DNA from 4 places in the Pantoea trifolii genome. Region 1 is predicted to be linked to each of the others. Evidence: predicted binding sites of a transcription regulator. Region 1 holds the regulator's gene; each other region holds the start of a gene.
The links. The regulator LexA, encoded in region 1, represses DNA repair genes until DNA is damaged. The targets are predictions, from matches to a motif close to TNCTGTATGTACATACAGNA.
Positions count from the first base shown of each region.

Region 2: the regulator LexA is predicted to act here: its motif matches at 1,837-1,856, upstream of uvrB (excinuclease ABC subunit UvrB).
Region 3: the regulator LexA is predicted to act here: its motif matches at 6,044-6,063, upstream of metR (HTH-type transcriptional regulator MetR).
Region 4: the regulator LexA is predicted to act here: its motif matches at 6,505-6,524, upstream of umuD (translesion error-prone DNA polymerase V autoproteolytic subunit).

Region 1 covers NZ_JANIET010000001.1:378,042-386,099, reverse strand. Annotated here, with positions in the region: gene dusA (tRNA dihydrouridine(20/20a) synthase DusA) at 1-889, opposite strand, end outside; gene NQH49_RS01700 (conjugal transfer protein TraF) at 987-2,237, opposite strand; gene zur (zinc uptake transcriptional repressor Zur) at 2,689-3,207, shown strand; gene NQH49_RS01690 (CsbD family protein) at 3,282-3,494, opposite strand; gene dinF (MATE family efflux transporter DinF) at 3,659-4,981, opposite strand; gene lexA (transcriptional repressor LexA) at 5,118-5,732, opposite strand; gene NQH49_RS01675 (diacylglycerol kinase) at 5,838-6,206, opposite strand; gene plsB (glycerol-3-phosphate 1-O-acyltransferase PlsB) at 6,334-8,058, shown strand, end outside.
Region 2 covers NZ_JANIET010000001.1:1,313,555-1,321,612, reverse strand. Annotated here, with positions in the region: gene uvrB (excinuclease ABC subunit UvrB) at 1-1,757, opposite strand, end outside; gene NQH49_RS06090 (ABC transporter ATP-binding protein) at 2,659-3,375, shown strand; gene bioD (dethiobiotin synthase) at 3,415-4,086, opposite strand; gene bioC (malonyl-ACP O-methyltransferase BioC) at 4,083-4,838, opposite strand; gene bioF (8-amino-7-oxononanoate synthase) at 4,822-5,973, opposite strand; gene bioB (biotin synthase BioB) at 5,974-7,005, opposite strand; gene bioA (adenosylmethionine--8-amino-7-oxononanoate transaminase) at 7,094-8,058, shown strand, end outside.
Region 3 covers NZ_JANIET010000001.1:229,273-237,330, forward strand. Annotated here, with positions in the region: gene pldB (lysophospholipase L2) at 1-951, shown strand, start outside; gene yigL (sugar/pyridoxal phosphate phosphatase YigL) at 989-1,789, shown strand; gene glpT (glycerol-3-phosphate transporter) at 1,823-3,163, opposite strand; gene NQH49_RS01035 (carboxylate/amino acid/amine transporter) at 3,503-4,372, shown strand; gene NQH49_RS01040 (YehS family protein) at 4,506-4,985, opposite strand; gene metR (HTH-type transcriptional regulator MetR) at 5,079-6,011, opposite strand; gene metE (5-methyltetrahydropteroyltriglutamate--homocysteine S-methyltransferase) at 6,147-8,058, shown strand, end outside.
Region 4 covers NZ_JANIET010000001.1:1,764,553-1,772,610, forward strand. Annotated here, with positions in the region: gene NQH49_RS08195 (ATP-dependent nuclease) at 153-2,276, shown strand; gene NQH49_RS08200 (UvrD-helicase domain-containing protein) at 2,273-4,111, shown strand; gene umuC (translesion error-prone DNA polymerase V subunit UmuC) at 4,801-6,063, opposite strand; gene umuD (translesion error-prone DNA polymerase V autoproteolytic subunit) at 6,063-6,485, opposite strand; gene NQH49_RS08215 (GNAT family N-acetyltransferase) at 6,626-7,138, opposite strand; gene NQH49_RS08220 (hypothetical protein) at 7,336-7,614, shown strand; gene ycgZ (regulatory protein YcgZ) at 7,828-8,058, shown strand, end outside.

The DNA.
Region 1 (8,058 bases):
GGCGCGCACCGGGAATGCCCTGGAATAGGCCAAGCATATGGCGCGTAACATGGCCGAGATACATGCCCTTGGATAATTCAGCTTCAATGTACGGATACATTGAGCGCACCACCGCCACCGGATCGACGCGCGGTGTATCGCGGCCAAACAGTTCGCGATCAACCTGCGCCAGAATACCCGGATTCTGATAGGCTTCGCGCCCCATCATCACGCCATCCATATGCTGCAGATGCAGCTTAGCTTCTTCCAGGGTTTTGATGCCGCCATTAATCGCCATGGTCAGCGCCGGGAAGTCGCGCTTCAATTGGTAAACGCGTGGATAATCGAGCGGCGGGATCTCGCGATTCTCTTTTGGACTCAAACCGGAAAGCCAGGCTTTACGTGCGTGGATAATAAAGGTATCGCAGCCGCCCTGTTGCGCCACGGTGCCAATAAAATCACACAGGAATTCGTAGCTGTCCTGCTCATCAATGCCAATACGGGTTTTCACCGTCACTGGAATGCTTACCACATCGCGCATCGCTTTAATGCAGTCGGCAACCAGCGCCGCATCGCCCATCAGGCAGGCTCCAAAACGACCATTCTGTACGCGATCGGACGGACAACCCACGTTGAGGTTGATCTCATCGTAGCCACGCTCTTCTGCCAGCTTAGCGCACTGCGCCAGTGCGGCGGGATCGCTGCCCCCCAACTGCAGCGCCAGCGGATGCTCTTCCTCGCTGTAGGCCAGATAGTCGCCTTTACCGTGAATGATCGCACCGGTCGTCACCATTTCGGTGTACAGCAGCGTGTCGCCGCTCAGCTGACGGTGGAAATAACGACAGTGGCGATCGGTCCAGTCGAGCATGGGGGCGATGGAAAAACGTTGCGAGGAGAAAGTATCGGTCATGAAACGCAGTGAATCCGCAGTAAGTTAAGTGATGAGAAACTGCGCAATCATACCACAGCAAAACGGGCGGCACAGCCGCCCGTTATCAGATAGGGAATTAGAAGTTAAATCCGAGCTGCAGCATCGCACCCACGGTGTTGTCTTTACCCACAGAACCGGCCAGATCGAGATGAACGGTATTGTTGAACGGTGACACACCTAAACCGGCGGTGAACACGTCAGTATCGTTCGACTTCAGATCGGCACGATAACCGGCACGCAGCGCCAGCCAATCCAGCACACGATACTCCGCACCTACGCCAGCATATTGGCTGCTGTCTTCCGATTTAAAGCGTTTAGTTTCAGTTAGATCAACATCACCGGCCAACGTGAGCGGCCCGCTATTCCAGGAAAGCCCGGTCGTAACCAGTGGACGAATTTGGTAAGTATCGCGGTAGCCGTTCACCTCTTTGGTGTCGATATCGCGCGAGATCAGGTTTTGCCCAGTCACACCGAAGGTCCAGTTCTCACCGAAATCCGTTGCAACGCCAGCATCCACGTTGAAACCGGTATCGCTGCTGCGATAGCGACTGCTGTTAATGTCGCTCTTGTCGTAGTTGTAGATACTCGCGGTGTAGTTATACAGCCAGGTTTTCTGTAGCTTTGGCGTCACGCCGACAGAAACTGGATGGCCAGCAATCGAGAACTCATGCGCAACTGACACACCATAATCGGTGATCAAAGCCGCCAGCCCATTGGCGCTGGAGCGCAAGTTATCTTCAGCGCCCGGCGTCAGAGGAATAGTGCCATCTGAAATGCCGCGAAGGTAAGTGATATCGCTGTCTGCCACATTGGCACGTACCAATGCGGTACCGTACGCTTTAGTTATAAAGGCAAAAGGTAGGGTTTCATTTGGAACAGTGACGGCTAGTGCTACACCTGCGGTAGCATGGGCTTTATTACCACGTAACTGACTGAGCTGGTTAGCCATATCACCCGCAGCAGCTTTCACCTCTGGATAGCCATTTAAATAATCTTCGAGAGAAAAGTCCCGAAGCTCATCCTGATAACGATCAACGGTATCGGTAATGTCGTCGACGCGATCAATCAATTTGTCTTTATCGGTAACCTGTGCACCGGCTGATGGAAGAATGATGCTAACGTTGTCTTCAGGCTGCGCCTTGGTCATCAATGCTGGGTTAGCCAGCACTGCGGAACTCCAGGTGGAAGAGGCTACGCCGGTACCGCCCATCGCATCGTTACGCGCGTCATACCATGTACCTGCTGCCAGAGCTGAGGAAGAAAGAAATACTGCATTCAAACCAACAAGATAAGCTACTTTTTTGTGCCTGAATAATGTCTTCGCCATGAGCCTGCCATCACCTTTGAAATGTCGCTGAATCACTCACCGACTGAAAGTTTAGTTAGCCGCCATTCTGAACCCTGGCTAACGCTTCATTGCTGTGAATTAAAAGGAAATAGCACTGCTATTCGCAGAATTGGATGCGTAAGCACCATTCTGCTGTGTTTATATGCAGAAAAATTAACAGTGAATAAATTGATACCAGAAATTACTTAAGACCTTTTGAACCTTATACGCTAACCCGGTGAGTTGCAAAGCAAAATCCTTGTAGCCGTTGCGCTGTCTGGCTGGACGGATTTTTCAGACATAATGGTTGCAACAATGTTGTTGGGTTAACAGGAAGGATAATCGATTGATTGGTGGGAGTTTTCTGCAGGAGTTTAAGGAAAATAAGCAATCACAGCAGCGTAAAAATTTGTGTGATAAAATAACATCACCTGCAACCCGGAGAATGCTTATGTCAAACCTCACGCCAGAACAACTTCTTACCCAGGCTGAATCACTTTGCCTTGATCGCGGCGTGCGCCTCACCACTCAGCGCGCCGAAGTGCTGCGCTTGATGGCAGAGCAGAATGGTTCGATAAGCGCTTACGATTTGCTGGATCAGCTGCGCGTCAGTGAACCGCAAGCTAAACCGCCTACCATTTATCGTGCGCTGGATTTCCTGCTGGAACAGGGATTTATTCATCGCGTTGAGTCGAATAACAGCTATGTGGTTTGTCATCATTTTGATGAGCCGGCACATACTTCAGTGATGTTGGTGTGTGACGGTTGCGCGGCAGTGACTGAAAAACATGCTCATGGTGTTGAAAAGACCATTGCTGGGTTAGCGGATCAGGCGGGATTTTCTTTGCGTCATACCGTGATTGAGGCACATGGCCTGTGTGAGAGCTGCGCAGAAGTGGCGGCTTGCACGCATCATGAAAGCTGCGAGCATGATCATCAGGTTGAGGGAAAAAAACGGGTAAGAAAATAGAGAGGCACGTCCTTGTGCCGGGCCAATCACTACGCTAAATGATTGGCGGGTAGGAGCATCTTCCTCAGGGGCAATTACCAGCGGTAATCTTTATTGGTGCTTTCCCAGTCCTTAACTTCTTGTTCGGCCTGGTCTTTTGCATAACCGTAGCGTTCCTGGATTTTACCGACCAGCTGATCGCGTTTACCTTCGATCACCGTCATATCGTCATCGGTAAGCTTGCCCCACTTTTCTTTAAACTTACCTTTAAACTGCTTCCAGTTTCCGCTCGCTTCGTCTTTGTTCATAATAATCCTCCACTACATCCTGAGTGAGATAGATATATTGCCTGCTTAGCTGGCGATATACCCAGACAACGCGCTACTCATGTGCGCCGTATAAGGTAATTGTAGTAGCCGCTTCGCAGTTTGCAGAGAAATACAGATTAATCTGTAGGTTACGCTTCGCTTATTCAGGCGTTGAACCAGCTATTGCGCAGCCAGTGACCGCGCCAAATCAGCCACAGCGTCAGTCCGCGTAACGCCAGGAACACCGTCACTGCCAGCCATAAACCGTGATTACCGAGCCATGGCAATGTGAGCAGCGCTAGACCGTAGCCGATTGCCGCTATCACCATGCTGTTGCGCATCTCACGACCGCGCGTCGCGCCGATAAACATGCCATCCAGCAAATAACACCAGACGCCAATCAGCGGCAGAATCACTTGCCAAATCAGATAGCGATCGGCCATCTCGCGTAGCGCTTCCAGTGACGTCAGCATCGCCACAATCTGCGGACCGGTGAACGCATAAATCAGCGCAAAGATTGCTGCAACGAAGCAAGCCTGCCGACAAGCCGCATGCCAAATCAGCAACAGCCTACTGCGATCTTTGGCCCCAACCGCTTCACCCGAACAGGCTTCAACCGCATAGGCAAAACCATCCAGCGCGTATGCGGTAAAAGTGAGAAACATCAACAGCACCGCATTGACCGCCACCACATCCGGGCCAATCCGCGCGCCAAGGATGGTGAGTGACGCGAAGCAAATTTGCAGCATCAAAGAACGCAGCATGATGTCGCGATTGAGGCGGAATAGCCGCGCCGCATCGCCACGCCAACTGCTTTTAAGCAGAGTAAAATGGATACCGCGCATCTTCAGCACGCGCGCCACCATCCACAAACCCACGCCCAGCGTGACATATTCTGCCAGCGCGGTGGCCGCCGCCGCGCCAGCCACACCCCAATGCAGTTTGAGGACGAACAGCAGATCAAGCAGGATATTCACCAGATTGCCGATGATCAGCAGCACCATCGGTGCGCGCGCATACTGCACGCCTAGCAGCCAGCCAAGAATCACCAAATTGGCTAAGGTTGCGGGGGCACTCAGCCAGCGAATCTCAATAAATATTTGCGCCTGCTGCTGCACTTCCGGGCTGCCGCCCATTAAAGCTGCCGCCAGGCTGCTTACCGGCGTTCGCAGCACCATAAACAGCACGCCAAAAACCAGGGCAATCAGCAGCGGTTGCGTTAAGGCGCGCGCCAGCGCGGTTTTGTCATTGGCGCCAAATGCCTGAGCGGTCAATCCGGTGGTGCTCATGCGCAGGAATAGCAGAAGCATAAAGATGAAGCTGGTCGCTGTTGTGCCCACGGCGACGCCACCGAGGTAAATCGGGCTATCGAGATGACCAATAACGGCGGTATCCACCACGCCCAGTAACGGGACGGTGATATTTGACAGGATCATCGGCAGCGCTAGCCGCCAGAGTGTTTTATCTGAAGAGGAAAACAGCTGCATCAGCCCATTCCGTTGTGTGCGGTAATCAGCGTAATGGCGCCAGCGTGAGCCGCAGAAAGAGTCACAGAGAAGTAAAACAGCAGACTGCGGTCAGCGCAAATTCGCACCGCCGCAGTTGGGGAGGATCAGAAACTGATCAGAGCCACTCGCCGTTGCGTACAATCCCGACAGCTAAACCTTCAATGGTTAGCGACTGCTCACGGGTATCAACGACAATCGGCTGGAAATCGGTGTTTTCCGGCAGCAGATGGACAATCGCGCCCTGCTTTTTCCAGCGTTTCACGGTGACTTCATCATCAATGCGCGCCACGACAACCTGGCCGTTACGCACTTCCTGCGTTTTATGCACGGCTAACAGATCGCCATCCATAATGCCGATATCTTTCATCGACATGCCGCTCACGCGCAGCAGGAAATCGGCACTCGGTTTGAACAGATTCGCATCCACCTGATAGTGGGCTTCAATATGTTCCTGCGCCAGCAAGGGTTCACCGGCAGCGACGCGACCAATCAGCGGCAACCCTTCGCTTGGTTCTTCTTCCATTAGTAAACGAATCCCGCGCGATGCGCCGGAAACAATTTCAATTACGCCTTTACGCGCCAGCGCTTTCAGATGCTCTTCAGCAGCATTGGGCGAGCGAAAACCCAGTTGCGCAGCAATTTCCGCACGCGTTGGCGGCATGCCCGTCTGGTTAATATGGTCGCGAATCAGGTCATAGACCTGTTGCTGCCGTGCAGTTAACGCTTTCATCCCGCCCCCTGGTTGTTTATACAGTCGCTGTGAGTATATACAGGTATTCGCGAAATGAAAACCGTAACAGAGGGAAAAATCAGCGGTTTGATGAATCTGGAATCCCTATCTCAAATGCGTCCAGAGCAGCGCGATCCAGACGAACAGAGCCAGTAAGATAGTCAGCAATACGGCGGCCGATCCCATATCTTTGGCGCGGCCCGCGAGCGGATGTTGTTCCTGCCCAATGCGGTCGACCACCGCCTCGATAGCGCTATTAAGGATTTCAACGATGATAACCAGCACTACCGAGCCAATCATCAAGATGCGGGAGAGGGTATCTACATCCAGCCAGCAGGCTACGAGAATGGCCACCAACGCGGCGACAGCTTCTTGCCGAAATGCGGCTTCGTTCTGCCATGCGGCACGCAGGCCCTGCCAGGAATAACCGGCTGCTTTCACTATTCTTACTAAACCGGTGACGTTATTTGCCATGTCTATGGAACCCTTGAACTATTTTGACGTCAATGAGTGGGCAGTTTGAGGCGGCAGAGCCACAGACCTTCGCTGCGCTTTCTGGTATGCTTGCCGCGCTTTGCTAACAAGAGGCTTAAAGTTGTCTATGTCAGGTTGGCGTAAACTCTATTACAAATTATTGAATTTACCACTCTCTATTTTGGTAAAAAGTAAGGTCATTCCGACCGATCCCGTTTCTGAACATGGGATCGATCCTACACGTCCGGTGATGTATGTTTTGCCTTATGATTCAAAGGCTGACCTGCTCACGCTGCGTGCTCAATGCCTGAAACATGATCTGCCCGATCCGCTGGCTCCGCTGGAGATCGATGGCACCCTGCTGCCGCGCCACGTGTTTATCCACGATGGCCCACGCGTGATTCCCTATTTCGTGGCCAATCCCGAATCGGTGAAGCTGTTCCACGATTATCTGGATTTGCACCGCAGCAACCCGCAACTCGACGTGCAAATGCTGCCGGTCGCGGTGATGTTTGGTCGCGCGCCGGGACGTGAAACATCCGGTGAATCCACGCCGCATCTGCGCGTGCTGAATGGCGTGCAGAAGTTCTTCGCCATTTTGTGGCATGGCCGCGACAGCTTTGTCCGCTTCTCGCAAACCGTTTCGCTACGCCAGATGGCGACCGAACACGGTACTGATAAGTCGATTGCACAGAAGCTGGCTCGCGTAGCGCGCATTCACTTTGCTCGCCAACGTCTGGCAGCGGTCGGCCCGCGTCTGCCTGCACGTCAGGATCTCTTCAACAAGCTTTTACAGTCCAAAGCGATTGAAAAAGCGGTAGAAGATGAAGCACGCAGCAAAAAGATTTCGCATGAGAAAGCCCAGCAGAACGCCATCGAAATGATGGAAGAAGTGGCGGCGAACTTCTCTTACGAGGCAATTAAGGTCACCGACCGCGTGATGGGCTGGCTTTGGAGCCGCCTGTATCAGGGCATCAACGTGCATGGCGGTGAGCGCGTGCGTCAGCTGGCGCAGGATGGTCATGAGATTGTCTATGTGCCCTGCCACCGCAGCCACATGGATTATCTGCTGCTCTCCTACGTGCTTTATCATCAAGGCCTGGTGCCGCCGCACATTGCTGCGGGGATCAACCTGAACTTCTGGCCAGCCGGCCCGATTTTCCGTCGCCTGGGCGCGTTCTTTATTCGTCGTACCTTTAAGGGCAACAAACTCTATTCCACCGTGTTCCGTGAATATCTCGGCGAGCTGTTTAGCCGTGGTTACTCCGTTGAATACTTTGTGGAAGGCGGACGTTCGCGTACCGGCCGTTTGCTGGATCCGAAAACCGGCACCCTGTCGATGACGCTGCAGGCGATGCTGCGCGGCGGCAGTCGTCCTATCACCTTCGTGCCGATCTACATCGGTTACGAGCACGTGATGGAAGTGGGCACGTATGCCAAAGAGCTGCGTGGCGCGGCCAAAGAGAAAGAGAGCTTCCTGCAGATGGTGCGCGGCTTGCGTAAGCTGCGCAATCTTGGTCAGGGCTACGTTAACTTCGGCGAACCGCTGCCGTTGATGAACTACCTGAACAAAAACGTGCCGGAATGGCGGGATGCGATTGATCCTATCGAACCGCAACGCCCTGCGTGGATGACACCTGCTGTGAATGACATTGCGGCGAAGCTGATGGTGCGCATTAACGAAGCCGGTGCGGCCAACGCCATGAACCTGTGCGTGACTGCGCTGCTGGCGTCACGTCAGCGTTCATTAACCCGCGAACAGCTGATTGAGCAGTTAGAGTGCTACACCCAACTGCTGCGCAACGTGCCTTATTCACCGGAAGCCACGGTGCCCGATATGAGCGCCGAAGCG
Region 2 (8,058 bases), 940 kb from region 1:
GGCACGATACCGTTTTCTTCGTTGTATTTTTGCTGTTTCTCGCGACGACGCTCGGTTTCGCCCATCGCGCGCTCCATCGACGGCGTGATTTTGTCAGCGTAGAGAATCGCCCGGCCGTTGATGTTACGTGCGGCGCGGCCAATGGTCTGAATCAGCGAACGCTCGGAACGCAGGAAGCCCTCTTTATCGGCATCGAGAATCGCCACCAGCGATACTTCTGGCATATCCAGACCTTCTCGCAGCAAGTTGATGCCGACCAGCACATCAAATTCGCCGAGGCGTAAATCGCGGATGATCTCCATACGTTCTACGGTATCAATATCCGAGTGCAGATAGCGCACCTTCTCGCCGTGCTCCACAAGGTATTCGGTGAGGTCTTCCGCCATACGCTTGGTCAGTACCGTCACCAGCACGCGCTCGTTGATTTCGACACGCTTGCGGATTTCCGACAGCAAATCGTCAACCTGCGTCGCCACCGGACGCACTTCCAGCACCGGATCCAGCAGGCCAGTTGGGCGCACCAGCTGATCAATCACTTCGCTGCCCGATTTTTCCAGCTCGTAATTGCCCGGCGTGGCCGACACATAAATGGTTTGCGGCGCGGCCGCTTCAAACTCTTCAAACTTCATCGGGCGGTTATCCAGCGCCGACGGCAGGCGGAAGCCGTATTCCACCAGCGTCTCTTTACGCGCGCGGTCACCACGATACATGCCGCCAATCTGCGGAATAGTAACGTGCGATTCGTCGACCACCAGCAAACCATCCGCCGGTAAATAGTCGAACAAAGTCGGCGGCGGCTCGCCCGGTCCGCGCCCGGAGAGATAGCGCGAGTAGTTTTCGATGCCGGAGCAGTAACCCAACTCGTTCATCATTTCGAGATCGAACTGCGTACGCTGGGAAATACGCTGCTCTTCAAGCAGCTTGTTGTTCTCCAGCAGCACTTTGCGGCGGATCACCAGCTCATCTTTGATCTCTTCCATCGCCTTAAGAATGCGCTCACGCGGCGTCACGTAGTGCGTTTTGGGATAGACGGTAAAGCGTGGGATAACAGAATCAATCTGACCGGTGAGCGGATCAAACAGCGACAGCCTTTCAACTTCTTCATCGAACAACTCAATACGCAGCGCAATGTCGTCCGATTCGGCCGGGAATACATCGATCACTTCGCCGCGCACGCGGAAGGTGCCGCGCTGGAAGGCTTGATCGTTGCGGGTATATTGCAGTTCCGCCAGGCGACGCAGAATGCTGCGCTGATCGATAATCATGCCGCGCGTCAGGTGCAGCATCATTTTCAGGTAGAGATCGGGATCGCCCAGACCGTAGATCGCCGAAACAGATGCCACCACAATCACATCACGACGCTCCAGCAGCGCTTTGGTCGCCGACAGACGCATCTGCTCAATGTGCTCATTCACCGAGGCATCTTTCTCAATAAAGGTGTCAGAACTCGGCACATAGGCTTCAGGCTGGTAGTAATCGTAATAAGAGACGAAAAACTCCACTGCGTTATCCGGGAAAAACTCTTTCATCTCGCCGTAGAGCTGCGCCGCCAGGGTTTTGTTCGGTGCCAGCACCATGGTCGGGCGGTTAAGGTCGGCAATTACGTTCGCCACGGTAAACGTTTTACCCGAGCCCGTCACGCCCAACAGCGTTTGATGCGCGAGTCCATCTTCCAGCCCCTCTTCGAGACGGCGAATCGCCTCAGGTTGATCGCCTGAAGGCTTGAAAGCGGAGTTGAGTTTAAAGACTTTGCTCATGTTTTAGCGGTTCCAGCAGATGAAGTCGGCGGGCAGGCTGCTAATTCTACTCTGCTATGGCGAATTTGCCAGAAAAAAATACTGGACATAATTACAGTAACCTTGCACGATAATGGAATCTGAAGCGGATTTTCTTCAGTGCAATTTAAGCGGCAGCCAGCAAGCGCTTGTTGCGCAATGTTATCCCCAAGCGGAGGACGCTTTTAACATTTGTCAATAGAGTGTCATTAAATTGCAGTCCGATGACAAGCCAGATAATTCGCATGCTTGATTTTAACTAACCTGCTGTTTTTACTGACATTGACTCAAAAGCCCAGTTTCTCATCATAATGTATGAAGGCCGCGAATTTACTCGCTTGCACACGGTTTTCAGTCGCTAATGCACAAGGTTATCCACAGTAATGGTGGATAAGTGAATCCAGCCCCGAGCCCATCGGCTGTGTATAATTTTCTCCCGCCCATTCTTAAGCGCGAAAAAAAATTTTTTCGCATTTATTTTTCTCCTCCTGCGTGTCGCATTAACCCTTCTTTTTCCCGGTTTACCTCTCCTTACCTGGAGAAAAGCCAGCCTTTAGGCCATTTATTTCCCCGGTTATTGCCTTACGAACGATCAAATGCACCAGAAACGTTAAGCCGTTAGCACCGTCAAAGTGCAGCTCATTTATCACCGCCGGCAATTGTTAAGTATTTCTCAACTTTTAGCGGTTGATTTGTCAGGTTTGCGACGCAGAACGGCCTGAATTCCTAACCTGGCCTGGGAATTGCAGTGTTTGCTATATGGAGTGACGAGTCCATATCGGCGCTTGCCGACGACAGCGGTGTCCATCAATCGTGCACGACTGTATGCCAGACGACACAGAGCGGGAGCATTCAGGCTTATAATCTGGAAGGAGGATGTCAGATGCTGAGTTTACGTTCGGTGAATCAGTTTTACGGTCAAAATCACATTCTGTGGGATGTGGATCTCGATCTGCCGCCGGGCACCTGCACCGGCGTGCTGGGCAGCCCTGGCATGGGCAAAACCACGTTGGTGAACTGCATTATGGGCCGCCTGCCGATTAACAGCGGCTCAATGACCTGGCAGGAAGATGGCGCGCCGCCGGAAGATTTGCTGCTGCAACCGGCCGAGCTGCGCGCGCGCACCGGCATTGGTTACGTGCCGCAAGGACGGCATATTTTCTCGCAGATGAGCGTGGAGGATAACCTGCTGATCGCCCTGATGGCGGCGCAGGACGATCGTAGCCGCGCTATTCCGGAAATGGTATTTGATCTTTTTCCGGCGCTCTATTCATTGCGCCATCAGCGCAGCGGCGAGTTGCCGATGGAGCAACAGCAACATTTGGCACTGGCGCGCGCGCTGGTGCTGCAACCCAAGCTGGTGATTCTGGATGAGCCGACGGAAGGGATGTCGCCGTGGCTGGAAGAGGAGATGGGCAATCTGATTCGTCGGCTAAACCGTGAGTATGGTTTAACCATTCTGCTGCTGGAGCAGCACGTGTCGTTTGTGCGCCGCGTCGCCGATTATTTCCTGCTGCTGCATCGTGGACGTAACGTGGCGCATGGCAAAGTGGCGCAGCTGGATGATTTGACGGTGAATAAGTGGCTGACCGCGACGTGACGATGTAGCCAGGTCGCCATGAATGGCGACCTGGGTTATTTATTGCGGCAACCTCAAATAACGCCCACATTCGGCCTGCTCGGCCTCATCGCTAAGGTGCGGAATCTCACCAAGGAACGGCGCATGAATGCGCTGACGCAGCGTAGCCATATACTCCTGATGGCGTTTGCCGGGCGGTTGAATATCATTGGCAATCCAGCCCGCAAGGCGCAATCCGCGCGCTTTAACCGCTTCGGCGGTGAGCATCGCATGGTTGATGCAACCCAGTTTCACGCACACCACCAGAATTACCGGCAACTGCTCGGCTTCCACCCAATCGGCGTACGTTTGCGTTTCCGACAGCGGCGTAAACCATCCGCCTGCGCCTTCAACTAGCACCCATTCCGCCTGCTGCTCTAGCGCGCGCAAGCCTGCTGAAAGCGTGGAAAAAGTAATCGGTCGGCCCTCTTCCGCGCTAATGATATGCGGCGAGGTCGGCTCAACAAACGCCAGCGGGTTCACCTGCTCATAGCTTAACGGCAAGCTGCTGTAGCGCTGTAACGCCAGCGCGTCGCTGTTGCGGATGCCTTGCGGCGTGATCTCGCAGCCGGAAGCCACCGGCTTGTAGCCTGCGGTGCGTAAACCGGCGGCGCTCGCCGCCTGCAGCAGCGCGCCGCTGGCCACTGTTTTGCCCACTTCGGTATCGGTTCCGGTAATAAACCAGCGTGTCATTTGCGTAAAACTCCATACATCAGGTGATAACTCAGGCGATAACCCGCCTCGTCCTGCGGCCAGTGCTGCTCAAGTTGTGCCAGCTGAGCGCGCGTCAGTACGCTGGCGCCGCGTCCGTCGTGCAAATGCGTGGCACCAATGCCTTTCAGCGAGCGCATGGCGCTGAGCGCACTGGGAAAATGCAGCGTGATAACCTGCTGCTGCTTAGCGATCGGCAGCGTCGCGGTGGCCGTGTCAAACTGCGCGGCGCTGAGGAAACGATTGGCGTGCTGACGACCATCCAGTTTTGCCCACGCGTGATGCACTTCGTGCAGCGATCCGTCGAGCAGCGTGGAAAACAGCACCGTGCCGCCTGGCCGCGTGACGCGTAAAAACTGCAGCAGCGCGGTGTGCAAGTCGCTGCTCCACTGCACCGCCAGATTGCTCCACACGCCGTCAACGCTGGCATCTGGTAGCGGCACCGCATCAATATCGCCCAGCAGATAGTGCTGCGCCGATTGCTGATCGCGCGCGGTTTGCAACATGTTGGGCGACAGATCAAGCGCCGTCAGCGTGCGCCCGCGATCGCGCCAATAGCGGCTATACCAGCCGGTGCCGCAACCAGCATCCAGCAGGTGCGGGCCAAAACCGGCGGGCGCCAGCGCCAGCAGCGCATCACCGCTCAGCCGCTGTAACTGCGCGTGCTGCTCGTAATGCGCAGCCGCACGACCAAAGGCGTTTGCCACGGCCTGCTTGTTAACCTGCAGCGTCATATAGCGCCTCCAGCAGACGATCAATATCATCGGTATGATGCGCAGCGGTGAGCGTGATGCGTAGCCGCGCGGTGCCCGGCGGCACGGTCGGGGGACGAATGGCGCTGACCCAGCAGCCGGCCTGCGCCAGCCGCTGTGACAACGCCAGCGCCGCGCTGTTTTCACCGACGATCAGCGGTTGGATGGCGCTTGCAGAGGCACCTAATTGCCATGGCAAATCGGCGGCGCCCGCACGGAAACGCGCGATGTGGCTGTGCAGTTTTTCACGCAGCGCATCGCCTTGTTGAATCTGCCGCAGTGCCGCCAGCAACGCGTAGCACTGCGCCGGTGGCATCGCGGTGGAGTAGATCAGATGGCGTGAAAACTGCTCGACGTAATCGGCAGTGGCGTCATCGCACAGCAGCGCCGCACCGCTGACGCCAAACCCTTTGCCGAAGGTGACAATCAGCAGTTCCGGTTTGACCTGCTGCTGCCAGCAGCTGCCGCGCCCTTGCGCACCAGTGACGCCAATGCCGTGCGCATCATCCACCAGCAGCCAGCCGTTGCCGCGCCGCGTCTGTTCAGCAATCTCGGCCAGCGGTGCGCTGTCGCCATCCATGCTGAACACGCCTTCGGTCACCACCAGCGTGCCGCCATCCGACGGCGTTGCCAGCAGCTTCGCCAGACTTTCCGGCTGATTGTGGGCAAAACGACGCAGGCTGGCGGGGCTGTGGCTGGCGGCATCCAGCAGTGAAGCATGCGCTAGCTTATCGGCGAAGATGCGATCCTGCTTTTCCGCCAGCAGATGGATCACCGCCTGATTGGCGGCAAATCCCGAAATGAACAGCAGCGCGCGCGAATAGCCCAGCCAGTCCGCCAGCTCCGCTTCGAGCTGCGCATGATGGCGGCTGTAGCCGGTGACATGACCGGATGCGCCCGCACCCGCGCCCGTCTCGGCCGCGCCCTGCTGCCAGGCAGCGATCACCGCCGGATGCTGACTCAAGCCGAGATAGTCATTGCTGGAGAAGTGGCGATAACGCTGCCCTTCGAGCGTAATTTCCCGCACGCTGTTGTGCTCAACGGGACGCCGCAGCCGCCAGCCATCCGCGGCGCGCCGCGCCGCCAGCGCCTCATCAATACGTTGTGACCAGCCCATTTACACAGCCGCGTTATAGAACTGCTCGGTATCCGCGTGCAACAGCTGCTCGCTGAGCTGATACTGCTGCTCGTTGTCACCGGCGGTTGTCGCGGTATGCTCCGGATTCAGGCCCAGTTTGCGGAACAGAATCAGATCTTTATCCTCTTCCGGGTTTGGCGTGGTGAGCAGCTTGCAGCCGTAGAAGATTGAGTTTGCACCGGCCATAAAGCACATTGCCTGCGTTTGCTCGCTCATCTGCTCGCGACCGGCTGAAAGGCGCACGTGCGAGGATGGCATCATAATGCGCGCCACCGCGATGGTGCGGATGAAGTCGAACGGTTCCACGTCGTCGTTATCGGCCAGCGGCGTGCCCTTGACCTTCACCAGCATGTTGATCGGTACGCTCTCGGGTGGCGTTGGCAGATTCGCGAGTTGCACCAGCAAGCCCGCGCGATCCTGCACCGTTTCACCCAACCCCACGATGCCGCCGGAACACACTTTGATGCCCGCGCCGCGCACTTTATCCAGCGTATCCAGACGTTCCTGATAGCTGCGCGTGGTGATGATGTTGCCGTAGAACTCTGGCGAGGTGTCGAGGTTGTGGTTGTAGAAATCAAGCCCGGCTTCGGCGAGACGTTGTGCCTGGCTGCCATCTAGCGTGCCGAGCGTCATGCAGGTTTCCATGCCCATCGCTTTCACGCCCTGCACCATCTGCTGCAAGTACGGCATGTCGCGCTCGTGCGGATTTTTCCACGCCGCGCCCATGCAGAAGCGGCTCGATCCCGCCGCCTTGGCTTTGCGCGCCGATTCCAGCACCGCATCCACTTCCATCAGACGTTCTGATTCCAGACCGGTTTTGTAGCGTGCGCTCTGCGGACAGTATTTACAGTCTTCCGGACAGGCGCCGGTTTTGATCGATAGCAGCGTGCTGACCTGCACCTGGCGTGGATCGAAATGTTGACGATGCACTTGCTGCGCTTCAAACATCAACTCAAGGAAAGGTTTATCGAACAGTGCCTGAGCTTGTGTCAGTGTCCAGCGGTTTGCCATTGCTTACTCCAGAAAAAGGGGGTTCATCCCGACGATTAACGTGGTTATACTTGTAAACTAAATCTTTTTAAAATGGTTTACAACTCGCATGTTCACTCAGGACGACCTCAACTTTGACCGCCAGCATATCTGGCATCCCTATACGTCGATGCGCGATCCCCTGCCCTGTTATCCGGTTGTCGCGGCGCACGGCTGCCAGCTGCAGCTGGCCGATGGACGTGAACTGGTGGACGGCATGTCGTCGTGGTGGGCGGCGATCCACGGCTATAACCACCCGCGCCTCAATCAGGCGCTGCAGCAGCAAATGACGCAGATGTCGCATGTGATGTTTGGCGGCATTACCCATCCGGCGGCGGTGGAGCTGAGTCGTCAGCTGGTTGCCATGACACCTGAGGCGCTGGAGTGCGTGTTCCTCGCCGATTCAGGTTCGATCGCCGTCGAAGTGTCGATGAAAATGGCGCTGCAATACTGGCTGGGACGCAACCAAACCCGACAAAAGTTCCTCACGCTGAAGCGCGGCTATCACGGCGATACCTTTGCCGCGATGTCGGTGTGCGATCCGGAGAATTCGATGCACAGCCTGTGGCGCGGTTATTTGCCGGAACATCTGTTCGCCCACGCGCCGCAGTGCGCTTTCGATGATGCGTGGAATGAGGCGGATTTCGCCGATTTCGCGCAACTGGCCGAGATCCACCATCGCGAGATTGCGGCGGTGATTCTTGAGCCGATTGTGCAAGGCGCGGGCGGCATGCGTTTCTACCATCCGCGCTATCTGCAGCAGGTACGCGAGCTGTGCGATCGCTACGGTTTGCTGCTGATTGCCGATGAGATCGCCACCGGATTTGGCCGCAGCGGCAAACTTTTTGCCTGTGACCATGCGGGCATCACGCCAGACATTCTCTGCCTCGGCAAAGCGCTGACCGGCGGCACCATGACGCTCTCCGCCACGCTGACCACGCGTGACGTCGCGGATACCATCAGCCGCAGCGCTGCGGGCTGCTTTATGCACGGCCCCACCTTTATGGGCAATCCGCTGGCCTGCGCGGTGGCGGT
Region 3 (8,058 bases), 150 kb from region 1:
TTTTCGGCCTTTGCTACCGGTCCGCTGCTCGACTTCTGGCGTCGCCGTGAAGAGTGTGAATTTACCGGTGTCGGCAACCTGAAGATTCGCTACGTTCGTTTCGCCTCACCGCAACATCGTCGTGTCATTCTGGTCGTGCCTGGCCGCATTGAGAGCTATATCAAGTATCCTGAACTGGCTTACGACCTGTTTATGTGCGGCTACGATGTGGTGATCCTCGACCATCGCGGTCAGGGACGATCTGAACGTCTGCTGGAAGATTCGCATCGCGGCCATGTAGTGGAATTTGGCGACTACGTTGACGATCTGGAAACGCTGTATCTGAAAGAGATAGTCAGCAACCGTTATCAGCAGCGCTACGTGCTGGCTCACTCGATGGGCGGCGCGATTTTAGCGCTGTTTCTGGCGCGTCAACCGCAGGCGTTTCATGCTGCGGTATTCTCCGCGCCGATGTTTGGCATTGTGCTGCCGCTACCGGACTGGATGGCGCACCGCATTCTGGACTGGACAGAAAAACTGCCCGCGCTGCGTGAAGGCTACGCGCTGGGTACCGGGCGCTGGCGCGCCAATCCGTTTGGCATCAACCGCCTGACGCACAGCCGCGAACGCTATCGCCGCAACCTGCGTTTTTACGCCGACGATCCGGCGCTTCGCGTTGGTGGTCCCACTTATCACTGGGTGCGCGAAGGCGTGCAGGCCGGGCGGGACATCTTCAATCAGGTAGCGAACATCACCACGCCGACCTTGCTGCTGCAGGCCAGTGAAGATGATGTGGTGGATAACCGCTCACAAAATCTCTTTTGTACGGCGATGGCCGAAGCAGGACATCCCTGCGCGGGCAACGCGCCGTATGTGATAAAAGGAGCGCGTCATGAGATCCTGTTTGAAACAGACGCGATGCGTGCCGAAGCGCTAAACGCGGTGGTCGATTTCTTTGAACACCACGCTTAATCAATTTTACTTTCCGATATCAACACCCGAGGTTTACATGTATCACATCGTCGCATCCGACCTGGATGGCACGCTGCTCTCTCCGGATCACCGCCTGACGCCGTTCGCTCGCACTACGCTGCAGGAACTGGTGGCGCGAGACATCCACTTTGTTTTTGCCACCGGCCGTCACTATATCGACGTCGGACAGATGCGCGATAAGCTCGGCATTCCGGCTTATATGATCACGTCCAATGGTGCGCGCGTGCACAACGCCGAAGGTGAACTGGTGTTCAGCCACAACCTCGACGCCGACATCGCCAGCGATTTGTATGGCCTGCAATATCATGACGAGCACATCCTGACGCACGTTTATCGCGACGATGAGTGGTTCATGAGCCGTCATCGTCCGGATGAGCAGGACTATTTCCGCGAATCGGTATTTAACTATCAGGTTTACCAGCCGGGCATGCTGCCGACCGACGGCATCAGCAAAGTGTTCTTCACCTGCGAAGATCCGGAGCGCCTGGTTCCAATGGAGCAGGCGATTGAAGCGCGCTGGGGCGATCGCGTGAATGTCAGCTTCTCGCTGCCAACGTGCCTGGAAGTGATGGCGGGCGGCGTTTCCAAAGGTCACGCGCTGGAAGCGGTAGCGAAACAGCTCGGCCACTCGCTGAAAGCGTGCATAGCCTTCGGCGACGGCATGAATGATGTGGAGATGCTCAGCATGTCAGGTAAAGGCTGCATCATGCGTAATGCACAGCAGCGCCTGAAAGATACCTTGCCGACGCTGGACGTGATTGGCAGCAACGCGGATGACGCCGTCCCGCACACGCTGCGAAAGCTGTTCCTCGCGTAAAAAAATGGGCCGGTTATCACCGGCCCGTTCTGGTTATACCAGCTGTTTCTTGTGCTTATGTTCACTGACCATGGTCAGCAGCAGCAGAATCACCGCCAGCACCGATCCGCCAATCATCACAATGAATCCGCCGTCCCAGCCGAAGTAATCCACGGTGTAACCGACAATGGCACTGGCCGCTACCGATCCGCCGAGATAGCCAAACAGCCCGGTAAAGCCCGCTGCCGTTCCGGCCGCTTTTTTCGGCGCCAGCTCCAGCGCGTGCAAGCCAATCAACATCACCGGACCGTAAATCAGGAAGCCGATCACAATCATGCACAGCATGTCGATGCCTGGATTGCCTGGTGGGTTCAGCCAGTACACCACGGTGGCGATGGTCACCAGCGTCATAAAGAACACGCCGGTTGCGCCACGGTTGCCGCGGAATACTTTGTCCGACATCCAGCCGCACAGCAGCGTGCCGGGAATACCGGCATATTCATAGAAGAAGTAGGCCCACGAGGATTTATCCAGCGTGAAGTGCTTCACCTCTTTCAGGTAGGTCGGCGACCAGTCGAGAATGCCGTAACGCAGCAGGTACACAAACACGTTCGCCAGTGCGATGTACCACAGCAGCTTATTGGGCAGAATGTACTGCATGAAAATCTGCTTCGCCGTCAGCTCCTGCTCGTGCTCCTCGTTGTAATCCGGCGGATAATCATTCTTCCACGCTTCAATTGGCGGCAAACCGCAGGATTGCGGCGTATCGCGCATCAAGGCAAAGGCGATAATGGCGATGAGAATGGCGCCAAACGCCGGCATGTACAGCGCGGCTTTCCAGTCGTTAAACCACGCCATGCCAAGCAGGAACAGCAGCGGAGGAATACCGCCACCGACGTTATGCGCGCAGTTCCACACCGATACGATTCCGCCGCGCTCTTTCTGCGACCACCAGTGCACCATGGTACGCCCGCACGGCGGCCAGCCCATGCCCTGGAACCAACCGCACAGGAACAGCAGCACAAACATCACCATGATGCTGGAGGTGGCCCACGGCACGAACCCCATCACCAGCATCACCGCCGCAGCGAGAATTAATCCGGCGGGCAAAAACACGCGCGGATTCGAGCGGTCCGATACCGAACCCATAATGAATTTTGAGAATCCGTAAGCGATGGAAATGCCCGATAGCGCAAAGCCGAGATCGCCGCGCGAAAAACCTTGTTCCACCAGATAAGGCATCGCCAGCGCAAAATTCTTACGCACCAAATAGTAGGCGGCATAGCCAAAAAATATTCCCAGGAAAATTTGCCAGCGCAGGCGACGATAGAGTGGATCGACACGATCATCGGCCACTTGCGGGCGATGCGGTGCAGGTTTGAAGATACTCAACATGAGTGTGGCCCTCCAGGGCGCAATATAGTTATGGATTCCCAGCAGGTTGGGGCAAAAGCAACAGACGTTAAAAATGGAAAAGCGAAGTTTCCATTTCGCGCAAAGGATAGTGATGGTCACGCGCGGTTACTGTGACATGTGACACATATGTTACAGTTTTATGACATTAGAGAGCGATAAAAACCAGGAAATGTTGTATTTCGCGCATTTTTATCCAGGCGAATAGGCGATCAGTTAAAACTAATTGTCGTCATTTTGTACAATCGTAAACCAGATAGTTCACGCCAATCGCGACAGTTTGTTTACACTAACGCCACTGTTCATTTTGAGATCGTTACCGTGCCGTTACTGATCGTTACCACCATTCTGTGGGCTTTTTCCTTCAGTTTAATCGGGGAATACCTCGCAGGTCAGGTGGATTCCTGGTTCTCTGTGTTAATGCGTCTGGCGCTCGCCGCCATCGTCTTCCTGCCGTTCCTGCGCTGGCGCGGATATCGTGCTTCCACCATCCTGCTGTATATGCTGGTGGGCATGCTGCAGCTCGGCATCATGTACCTGCTGAGCTTTGAAGCCTATCTCTATCTGAGCGTGACCGAATTCCTGCTGTTCACTGTGATGACGCCGCTGTACGTCACGCTGATCTACGATTTGCTCAGCCGACGTCCGCTGCGTATCGGCTATGCTTTCAGCGCATTGCTGGCGGTCATTGGTGCGGCGATTATTCGTTACGACAAAGTCAGCGATCATTTCTGGTTCGGCTTGCTGCTGGTGCAGGCGGCAAATATCTGCTTCGCCATCGGCATGGTGGGCTACAAGCGTCTGCAGGAAACCCGGCCGATGCCGCAGCACACCGCGTTTTCATGGTTCTATCTGGGCGCAGTGATTATCGCGGTGATCGCCTGGAGCTTGTGGGGCAATCCGAACAAACTGCCCACCACCTCGCTACAGTGGGGCATTCTGGTTTGGCTGGGCGTGGCGGCTTCAGGTTTGGGCTACTTCATGTGGAACTACGGTGCGACGCAGGTGGATGCTGGCACGTTGGGTATTATGAACAACATGCATGTGCCTGCTGGCTTGCTGGTGAATCTGGCGATCTGGCAGGAGAAACCGCATTGGCCAAGTTTTATCGCCGGTGCCGCCGTGATTTTTGCATCCCTGTACGTACATAAACGCTGGGTGCTCGGCAAGACCACCAAAAGCCACGCCTAGGCCGAAAGGGAGGGGATAGCGCGGCAGAGGAGCAAAGCATCCGAGCCATGGATGGCGAGGCTGCTCCACAGGGAAGTGGTTACTCTTTGCGATCTGCCGCGCTATCCCTGACCCGGCTCGAACAAAGAAGCGATTACGCTTTCTTAGCCGGCCCCGGACGATGAATCATCGTCAAACCTTTCAGGAAATTACGCAGAATCTGGTCACCGCATTCGCGGAAATTCTTATGGTCTGGATTGCGGAAAATCGCGCCAACCTCAGCCTGTGAAATCTTAAAGTTCGCTTTCAGCAGCACATCCGGGATATCGGTGGTCTTCAGCTCAAACGCGATACGCAATTTCTTCATGAAAATGTTGTTATTCATGCGGCGCTCAATCGAAGGCGCGGGCGCATCTTCACTCTTACCGCGACGGTAAAAAATCAGACCGTTGAGGAAATAACCCATCAACACATCCGGCAGCTTACGAAACGCAGCATCGTCATCCTTCTTCATCCACGCCTGCACGTCTTCCAGCGGCACTTCACTCCCCGCTAAGGCAAAAATCTCCACCACTTTGCTATCGCTCAAATCAAGCATATAGCGCACGCTGCGCAGAACATCGTTACTCATCATGGTGAAACTCTCTTGGTCGCGGGTTGAGGCGGCGCATTATAGAGCAGGCGGGACAGGGATAACAGCGCGGGCGACCTTCGCCGCCCAACAACATCAGGATGAGAGGGTTTGCAGTGAGCCGGGACGCGCGGCATCGCGCACGAAGGGCAGGTGTTCACAGGCGTGCTGACGGGCAAACCGCACAAAGGCTTCCATCACCGGTTGACGCTGCTCGCCTTCGCGTACGGCGGCATACAGGCGGCTCCAGAGGCCATCACCCAAAGTCTTGGTCACCACCAAACCTTGCTGCTCAAAATTCTCGACCACCCAATGTGGCAGCGCGGCGATGCCCATGCGTGCCGACACCATCTGAATCAGTAACAGCGTATTGTCCACGCTCTTCAAAGCCGGGCTTACGCCCGCAGGTTGCAGGAAATGGCGCCACACATCTAAACGCTGACGCTGCACCGGATAGATCATCAATACCTCATCGGCCATATCTTCCGGGGAAATATGCTCAAGCTGCGCCAATGGATGATCCGGTGCCATCACCAAACGCACTTCAAAATCGAACATCGGTGAATAGAACAATCCGCTGCGCGGCAGAATATCGGAGGTCAACACCACATCCAATTCGCCCTGCTGCAATGCGGGTTGCGGATCAAAGGTCACACCGGATTTGAAATCCATCACTACCTGCGGCCAGCTCTGGCGGAAATTATTCAGCGCAGGCGTCAGCCACTGAATACAGCTGTGACACTCAATCGCGATACGCAACGTGGCCTGATGCGGCTCATGACACGCCTGCAAAGCCTGTTGAATCTGCGGCAAAACCTGCTCGGCCAACTGCAGCAAAATCTCTCCCTGCGGCGTAAAACGCAGCGGCTGGCTTTTGCGCACAAACAGACGAAAGCCCAGCCGCTGCTCCAGATCGCTGAACTGGTGAGACAACGCCGATTGCGTCTGATGAAGATGTGAGGCGGCGGCGGCTAACGAGCCGGTGTTCCGTAACGCCTGCAGCGTCCGCAGGTGTTTGAGTTCGATCATGAGAATCCTTCACATCGAGATTGAACAAATTGCGCTTGAGGAACATACAGTACCCGCAGATTATGGCGGTGTAAACATCTGGACGGCTAAACATCTCTGCACCCTATTCAGTTAATAATATCTGGAGAACAGAAAATGACCATTCTGAACCACACTCTCGGTTTCCCTCGCGTTGGATTGCGTCGTGAATTGAAAAAAGCACAGGAAAGCTACTGGGCAGGTAAAAGCTCACAGGAAGAGCTGCTGGCGGTGGGGCGCGAACTGCGCGCCCGTCACTGGCAACAGCAGAAAGAGGCGGGCGTCGATCTGTTGCCGGTCGGCGATTTTGCCTGGTACGATCACGTGCTGACAACCAGCCTGCTGCTGGGTAACGTGCCCGCACGCCACCAGAACAAAGATGGATCCGTTGATCTCGACACGCTGTTCCGCCTCGGTCGTGGCCGCGCACCAAGCGGTACACCGGCGGCGGCGGCGGAAATGACTAAATGGTTCAACACCAACTATCACTATATGGTGCCGGAATTCACGCAAGGCCAGCAGTTCAAACTGACCTGGACCCAACTGCTGGATGAAGTCGACGAAGCGCTGGCGCTCGGCCACAAGATTAAACCGGTGCTACTCGGCCCGGTGACCTATCTGTGGCTGGGTAAAGTGAAAGGTGTGCCTTTCGATCGCCTTTCATTGCTCAAAGACATTCTTCCGGTTTACCAACAGGTGCTGGCGGAACTGAAAAAACGCGGCATCGAATGGGTACAAATCGACGAACCTGCACTGGCGCTGGAATTGCCGCAGGCGTGGCGCGATGCATACAAACCGGCTTACGACGCGCTGCAGGGTGAAAGCAAACTGCTGCTCACCACCTATTTCGACAGCATCGGCCAGAACCTCGACATGATCAAAGCGCTGCCGGTGCAAGGCTTGCACGTTGACCTGGTGCACGGCAAAGACGACATCCAACAGTTAAACCAGCAGATCCCGGCAGATTGGCTGCTCTCCGTCGGCGTGATCAATGGCCGTAACGTGTGGCGCGCGGATCTCAGCAGCTGGTTTGAACGCTTGCAACCGCTGGTGGGCCAGCGTCAACAATTGTGGATCGGATCATCTTGTTCGCTGCTGCACAGCCCAATCGATCTCAGCGTGGAAACGCGCCTCGATGAAGAAGTGAAAAGCTGGTTCGCCTTTGCCCTGCAGAAGTGTGCGGAGCTTGCACTGCTGAGTCAGGCGCTGAACAACAACGATGCCGCTTCGCTGGTGGAGTGGAGCGCACCGATTCGTGCGCGTGCCAACTCCACGCGTGTGCACAATGCCGCAGTCGGCGAGCGTCTGGCGAAAATCCAGGCCAAAGATGTTGAACGTACCAGCCACTACACCGAACGCGCCAAAGCGCAGCGTAACCGCTTCAACTTGCCAGCGTGGCCGACCACCACCATCGGTTCATTCCCGCAAACTACCGAAATTCGCGGCCTACGTCTCGACTTTAAAAAAGGCAACATTGATGGCGGTAACTACCGCACCGGCATCGCCGAACACATCAAACAGGCGATTGTTGAGCAGGAACGTTTGGGCCTCGATGTGCTGGTGCACGGAGAAGCAGAACGTAACGACATGGTGGAATACTTCGGCGAGAACCTCGACGGCTTCGTGTTCACCCAAAACGGCTGGGTTCAGAGCTACGGTTCACGCTGCGTTAAACCCCCGATCATCATCGGCGACGTGAGCCGTCCACAAGCCATCACCGTTGAGTGGGCGAAGTACGCGCAGTCGCTGACCGACAAGCCGGTGAAAGGCATGCTGACCGGTCCGGTAACGATTCTTTGCTGGTCATTCCCGCGTGAAGATGTGAGCCGTGAAACCATCGCCAAACAGATTGCGCTGGCGCTGCGTGATGAAGTGGAAGATCTGGAAAAAGCCGGGATCGGCATTATTCAGATCGATGAACCGGCACTGCGCGAAGGTCTGCCGCTGCATCAGTCCGATTGGGCCGCGTATTTGACCTGGGCGGTGGATGCATTCCGTCTCAATGCCGCCGTGGCGCAGGATGACACCC
Region 4 (8,058 bases), 1.4 Mb from region 1:
AGGTGGATTTTAGTATTTCAGGATGGTTTGTATACTCGTCGTCCATGAATGGATCTATATATTCATTACCAATCATCTTTTTTAGATATTTAACTCAAATCATAAAAGTATCAACGCACACAGATTTGTATGATAAAAAATAAGGATTAGGTATGAAACTAAGTGAAATTGGTATACGTAATTTCCGACGTCTTGTTGACGTTAAAATTGATATTGAAGAAAAAGAGACTATCTTCGTTGGACCCAATAATAGTGGTAAAACAACAGCAACAGCAATATTTAGATGTTTTTTGGGTGGGAGAGAATTCAGTATTTATGACTTTTCGGTAATCCTCATTCCAGAGTTCCAAAAATTTATTGATTCTAATGGTAGAGAAGATCTTCCAGAAATAAATTTAGATTTGTGGTTTAAAATTGACCCCAGTTCAATAGCTTTTGGACAAGCGTTTCATTTGCTTGACCGTTATGAAGATCTTAATGAGATCGGAATTCGCCTCTCATTAGTTTTTGAGGAGCCTGCGAAACTTAAAGAAAATTATTTTTCCGCTTACCCTGAAATTGAAGGTGTTGGCAGGAATAAATCACTCTTTCAATATTTGAATGTCGATAATAACTTTAAAATACACACTGGATTTATTTATCATGCTCTTTATAAAAGAGGGTCTGAAAGTGGCGGATATGTTGAATCAGAGTTACTAGACTATAAAATTGCTAAGGACATCATTAAAAAATTATTAAAAGTTGAGTTTGTCGATGCTCAAAGGAATATTAATGATAATGATGATAGCGGTAGCAATCGTCTTTCCTCCGCCTTTGCAACATTTTATAATAAAAATTTAAAAAAAGCAGATTTATTTGAAGAAGCCCATAAAGTAATTGATGAAAACAACGAAAAGCTGTCATTGCATTACAAGAAGCAATTTAAACCTTTACTAGATCTTATTCGTGGGCTAGGTGTTCCATCTGCAAGTGAAAGAGAATTAAAAATAATCTCATCTTTGAGTCCTGAAACAGCTTTGAAAGGCAATACCGACCTATTGTACGTGGATTCTGTATTAAATCATGAGTTACCTGAGCTTTATAATGGATTAGGTTTTAAGAATTTAATTTATATGGCAATTCAGGCAAGGCATTTTCATTCGCAATGGATATCATTGGAAAATAATCGGCCATTTTGTCTATTGATTTTTATTGAAGAACCCGAAGCACATCTTCATGCTCAGGTGCAACAGACTTTTATAAATAACGTGTGGAAAGTTATTAATGATGCGTCTTTGCAAAATGGTATTACTACCATGGCTCCTCAAGTTATAGTCACTACACACTCAACTCACATTTTAGATTCCGTTGATTTCGAGAAAGTTCGGTATTTCCAAAGATGTAAAACAGTTGATGTTATTGACAGCAAAATTCTTAATGCTTCATCAGTTCATAGCCTGCGTGCATTCCGACCGGAAATTGAGTTGCAATTAGAAGAGGATGATCAGGAATTAATTTCTCAAGCTCAGGCTCTTACATTCCTTAAACAATATTTACGACTAACACATTGCGATCTTTTCTTTTCTGACGCGGCTATTCTTGTTGAAGGTGCCGTTGAAAAATTATTAATGCCTTCTATGATAGATAAGGTTGCTAGCAGATTAGGAACAACTTTCCTGACCATTCTTGAGGTGGGGGGGGCTTTTGCACATAGATTCGAAGGATTGTTGAAGTTTTTACATATTCCTTATCTTGTTATCACCGATCTTGATTCTGTTGAGCCGCAAGGAAGACTTAAAACTTGCCGAGCTGATGTTTTAGGTGCAAGAACCTCAAATGCGTCACTTAAAAGGTTGTGCAAAAAAAATACTATCAGTGATCTCATAAATATGAATTATGATGACAAGATTAGTATTGAGCATAATAGATTCATTGCTTTTGGAATGGATGTAAATGTTATTGAAGATGGATCAAGCTTATCAATGCGGCCTAGAACTCTTGAAGAGGCAATTGCTTATGAAAATTTCTCACTTCTTCGCTCCGATGAGCTTTACATCGGAATAAAAATCCCAAAAGATCTTCGTAAGGCATATGATGAAATATATAATCATATTCGCTCAGATAGTTTCAAAAAGACTGACTTTGCAATGAGATTACTTATTAATAAAGATTGGGTGGTTCCATCTTACATAACCGAAGGTTTGAAATGGCTGGAAGGGTTTTTATGTCCCACATTAAGTAATGATGAAAGTAATTTTAAATCAACTATTAGTGAGACTTCAGAGGCATCTGTATGATTGATTATAGAGTTACTGAAGCAGAGATAAGAATAGAAGATTGCTTAAATAAAAATATTAGCTTTGCAGTTATTGCAGGTGCAGGATCAGGGAAGACTAGCTTACTTATTAAAACATTAAAGTCTGTACTCCATAAAGAAGGACGAAAATTACGACAAAATGGACAAAAGATTGCCTGTATAACCTTTACTAAAAGAGCTGTAAACGTAATAAAAAAACGTCTTGAGTTTGATGATGTTTTCGAAGTCAGTACATTGCATAGCTTTTTATGGGCTCAACTTTCTGGTTTTAATCATGACATAAGAAAGTCATTAATTAATTTCCGGCTTCCTCTTTTAATTGAAAAAGAGAAGGGTAAAGATAATGGAGGGAAGAGTAAGTCAGCTTTAGCAGCTCGTAACAAGGCAGAGCTTATTCAGAGGGAGTTAGATGCATTACACACTGTATCTTCCTTCCATTACAGTGATTCAAACTATGGAAATTATCTTGAAGGTAAGCTTGGTCATGATGATATTATTTCAATCGCAGTATATCTCTTAAATAATAACGTAACTTTTAGAAAAATTCTTGGGTTACGTTATCCGTATATCTTTATCGATGAAGCACAAGATACTAATGGAGATATTCTGGCTGGCTTTAATTTATTAGGTGATGGGAATTGTTTACCCTTGACTGGATATTTTGGCGATCCTTGGCAACAAATATATGATGGCAGTATAGGTGATTTTTTCCCTCCCAAAAATGGTGAGATAATAAAGAAAGATGAAAACTTTAGATGTTCAATAAGTGTAATAAAACTACTTAATGCTTTTCGTAAAGACCTTTGTCAATATCCTGCAGGGGAAAATTCTGAACGTGAAGGGAGTGTTGTTTTTCATCTAATTAAAGCAGAAGTTCCTGAACTTCCAAGAAACCAATATTCAGAAGAACAAATATCACGTGCTCTATCGAAAATGGATAAGGCACTTATGAATTGGGCGTGGGACAAAGAAGATAATGTAATGCGTTTGTTTTTAGTCAGGCAAATGATCGCTAGGCGTTTAGGGTTTCCTACTATTAATAAACTATTTACTGGAGGTTATTCATCAATACGTTCTCAGGAGCTATTTGAATCAGGGGAACATTATTTATTACATCCATTAATCTCATTAATCTGCCCTTTGATCATATCACACCAAAAAGGAGATAAGAGGAAGGTGTTATCTGTTCTGCAAAGTAATTGTCCTTTCTTTAACTCCGAAGGACCAAATGCTACAAAATCCTTACAGTCAATTATTGATTTGTCAGTTTCTTTCGTAGAGCAGTTATATAAAATTTGGTGTGAAGGGACAATCAGAGATATTCTACAATTCTGTATGGAAAATCAACTTATTGAAATAAGTGATCTTTTACAGTCCCATTTACTAAGAAATCCTCGAACAGAAATTTTTGACCCTGAAGTTCATGGTATTGAAAAGAATGACTGGCTAACTGACTCACTTTTCTCCATGGACACAAAAGAGTTGATGGCTTATTATCATTTCATATCACAAAATACTCCTTATAGTACCCAGCATGGAGTTAAAGGTGAAGAGTATAAAAAAGTTTTAGTTGTTTATGATGATGTTGAGGCTAGCTGGAATAACTATAATTTTGGGAAGATTTTAACGCCCGGATTATCGGGTCATCCCACTGAGGGACAACTCAACCGAGGAAGGAAATTAGCATATGTGTCTTTTTCTCGAGCCCTAGATGACTTACGAGTAATTTTATTCACGCCAGATCCTGAAGAAGCTAAGAATGAGTTATTAGGTTCGGGACTACTTTGTCCAGATCAAGTGGAGTTAGGTGATTGATTGTATGATTTTTAATGTTTTTGTTTCTTGCTAGCATTTTCATAAAGGGTTGTTTATATATATTGTCAATAGGTGTTTTGATGAGTTCAGGACTGTATTGGATATCTGGTAATTATATATATGGGCCAAAGGAATCAGGTAAATTTTGGATTTCTAATGGTTACATTTATGGGCCTAAAAATTCGGGGAAGTATTGGATCTCTGATAATTATATTTATGGCCCGAAGCATAGTGGGAAGTTTTGGATAAGTGGGGGGTATATTTATGGACCTTCAGGTATCAATTTACCTTGGTTGGAGGGCTGAGAGTAAAGGCGCTAAGTGAAAATTCAGTATAGAACGTACCTATGAACCTTCTGAGCAAACTAATGGTGATAATGAAAATCCATTATCACCATTTTTCGATACTTGCATTTTTTCAAACTAACGAAAAAATATTTTATTAATTATATACACTTTAAATTATTTTTATTTATTTAATGATATTATATTTCTAGTAAGGAAACGTTCTAAAATATTTTCTACGCTATAAAATTATGCTGGGGAATTTAATAGGACTGTCAAATTTCACGCAGTTAGAACGCCTATACTGAATTTATTAGGATAAAGATACTGTATCGTGTGATAAATGCTAGCCCACCGGTGGATTCATTCTTTCATATCTCGAAATATTTAGATAAGTGGAGGGACTTACTTCGCCACCGGTAGATCCGCCAGCCGGGTGGTGTACGCCGGTGACAGCATATCGCGCTTCATCGACCAGGGTTTCTGAATCCCCTGGCCAGCAAACCATAGCGCGCCGCGCTGGTGGGCATTCATCTTATCGATCAGGGCCATCAGTTGGTCACTATTATGACGCGGCTGATATTCCGCAAACAGATCAAGCTGCGCCACGCCATCGCTAAAGAAATCGCCCAACATCACGCCGCCTTTCATATAACGCTTACCGGGAACCCAGATACGATCTAAACAATTAAGCGTGGCCTGAATAATATCGCGACTGTCAGCGGTGGGCGTAATCAAGGTTTGACTGGCCGCATTGGCGTAATAAGGATGATGCGCATCGTGCGGGCTGGTGCGAATAAACGTCCCGATATGACGGCAATATTGCCGCTCGCTGCGCAGCTTCTCTGCGGCGCGCGCGGCGTAATTGGCGATGGCTTCGCGCATATCCTGATATTCGGTAATACGATCGCCAAACGAGCGCGAGCAGAGAATATTTTGTCGGTTGGGAACCACCTCCTCAAACGCCAGACAAGACTCGCCACATAATTCACGTACCGTGCGCTCCAGCACCACGCCGAAGTGTTTCCGGATCAGCGCGGTTGGGGTTTCCGCTAATTCCAGCGCGGTGTTGATCCCCATCAGGTTGAGCTTTTTCGATAAGCGCCGGCCCACGCCCCACACCTCTTCAACCTTGACGAGTTTCATCAACTCGCGCTGACGGTGGGGCAAAGAGAGATCCATCACGTTCTCGGCTTTGGTCCAGCGTTTGGCCGCCCAGTTGGCGAGTTTGGCGAGGGTTTTGGTCGGTGCAATGCCGACACCCACGCGCAGATGGGTGTCCTGATAAATGCGGTCGCGGATATCGCAGCCTAACTGTTCAAACGTCATGCAGGCATTGATGCCGGTAACATCAACGAAGGCTTCGTCAATGGAATACTCATCCACACGCGTGGATATCAGCGCCAGCGTCTCCATCACGCGGCGCGACATATCGCCATACAACGCATAGTTAGACGAGAACACCACCACTTTGTGACGCATCAGCTCTTCGCGATGTTTGAAGTAGGGCGCGCCCATCTTGATGCCCAGCGCCTTGGCTTCTCTGCTCAGGGAAATAATGCAGCCGTCGTTATTCGACAGCACCACAATCGGTTTGCCACGCAGATCCGGGCGAAACACCGTTTCACAGCTGGCGTAAAACGAGTTCACATCCACCAGGGCAAACATCAGCGGCCTATGGTTTTAATCACGTGTTTAACGATGCCGAAGACTTCGAACTCATCGGCGTCAGGAATGGCGATAATCGCATGGGTTGCGTTCATCGGTTTGAGATGCAGGTAAGGCTGCAGCATCAGCTGTTTCACGGTGAACTCGCCGGAAAGTGACGCCACCACAATGTCACCGTGTTTGGGTTTCAGCGAGCTGTCCACCACCAGCATGTCGCCCTCATTGATCCCGATGTCGATCATCGAGTCACCGCTGACTCTGATGAAGTAGGTTGAACTGGGGTGATCGACTAAAAAGTCGTTGAGGTCGATGCGTTGTTCAACGTAGTCCTGAGCTGGGGACGGAAAGCCGCAGGGCACGCGGCTGATGAACAAGGGTAAGGCGAGAATGGCGCGGATTTCCGCGGGCTGATAAAACTGCATGGCTGCGATCTCAAATCATTACTGTATGTGTATACAGTAATGTCGATTGGGCAGTTTGATCAAGCCAGAACCGGCAATGATTTGCAAAACAGTTGGCAACAAAGGATATTTATTTTGTGCCGAATGGCGTGCCGCTGCGCTTAAATCATCATTCCCATGATCTGCAGGGTGCTCTGCTGCGAGGCGGTAACAAACGGAATGTCTTTGATGTGCTGCATGCCAAAGGCTTCATAGAACTTACGTGCACGCACATTATCGCCTAACACTTCCAGCCACAGATAGCCTTCACGCTTGTCGCGCGCTTCATTGATGATGCTCTCGAACATCCAGCGGCCGTAATTTTTGCCGGTTTCTTCCGGATTGAGGTACAGCTTATTCAGCAGCGCGCCGCTCATGCCGGAATCCGGTACCGGCGTGTTCCAGGTGACTTTGGCAAAGCCAATCGGCTTGTCGGTCTCGGCGATCAGCCAGCTCTCGTTGGGGGCCGCGAGGCTGCTATTCAGCTCCGCCAGGCCATATTCCTTGTCGATAAAGGCATCCAGCTCTTCTGCGGAAACCCACATATGTTTAAAATGCGCGCTGTAGGTCATGCGCCCCAGCAGGTGCAGCAGCTCTGCATCCTCTGCCTTGGCTTTGCGTATGGTGAACTCCATGCCAGATTTCCTTGCTTCATTCTTGTTATTAATTCACATCGTCGGTGCGAGCAGAGGCCACCGAAGGGCAGTTACCATAACGTGTTAGTAACAAAAACCCAAGATAACCAGAGCTTTCTGTTAACAAGGTATCACGCTGATGATCTATAGTGAGTAGTGAGAACTAAGCGTAAGCCCATATTCTCAGGAGGTAGAAGATGTCAGATTCGCAACCTAAAATTATCGGCGAAGCCGCCTATGCGTTACTGCTACGTCGTGAGGATGTCAGCGTCTCATCGCTGCTGACAGAGCTCGCGCGCATGGCGAGAAAAGAGCAAAACACGCAACAGCAGCAGCGCATTGCCCAGGCTCAGCAATGGTTGCTCACGCACCGTCAACCGGCGGGCAGCGATAACCGCGTCCATTCCGCGTTGCGCGGGTTGAGTCGTCAGGAAGGCAGCGTCAGAATGCCTTCGGCCGATACCGACGACAGTTGACCAGCCCAATAAGCTCACGCGTCGATGACTTTCGGCGCTGAGCGCACGGATTTGGAAATAAAAGCTTTCCAATTATCCTAATTCACCTTTATTAGCACTTTTTGCAACAAATCCCGCCTGCTAACTTGAGTAAGCTCCTTGTACAGCTTTTTGCTACCTGTACAACTTTACTTAGGTCAAATGATCTAACTTTTTTAATTATTGGGGTCAATTATGCGTCAGAACGGATACACGCCGAGTTCAGTCGAGGCCATTGCCAACTACTTCAGCAAAGCGTCGCTGCCATCGCAGCAGGAAACATTGGGTCAGATCGTGGTTGAAATCTTACGCGAAGGCCGTAATCTCAACCGCAAATCGCTCTGTACCAAGCTGCTGCGCAGACTGGAACTGGCCGCCAACGCCGAAGAAGAGCATCACTATCATCAGCTGATTGGCTTATTATTT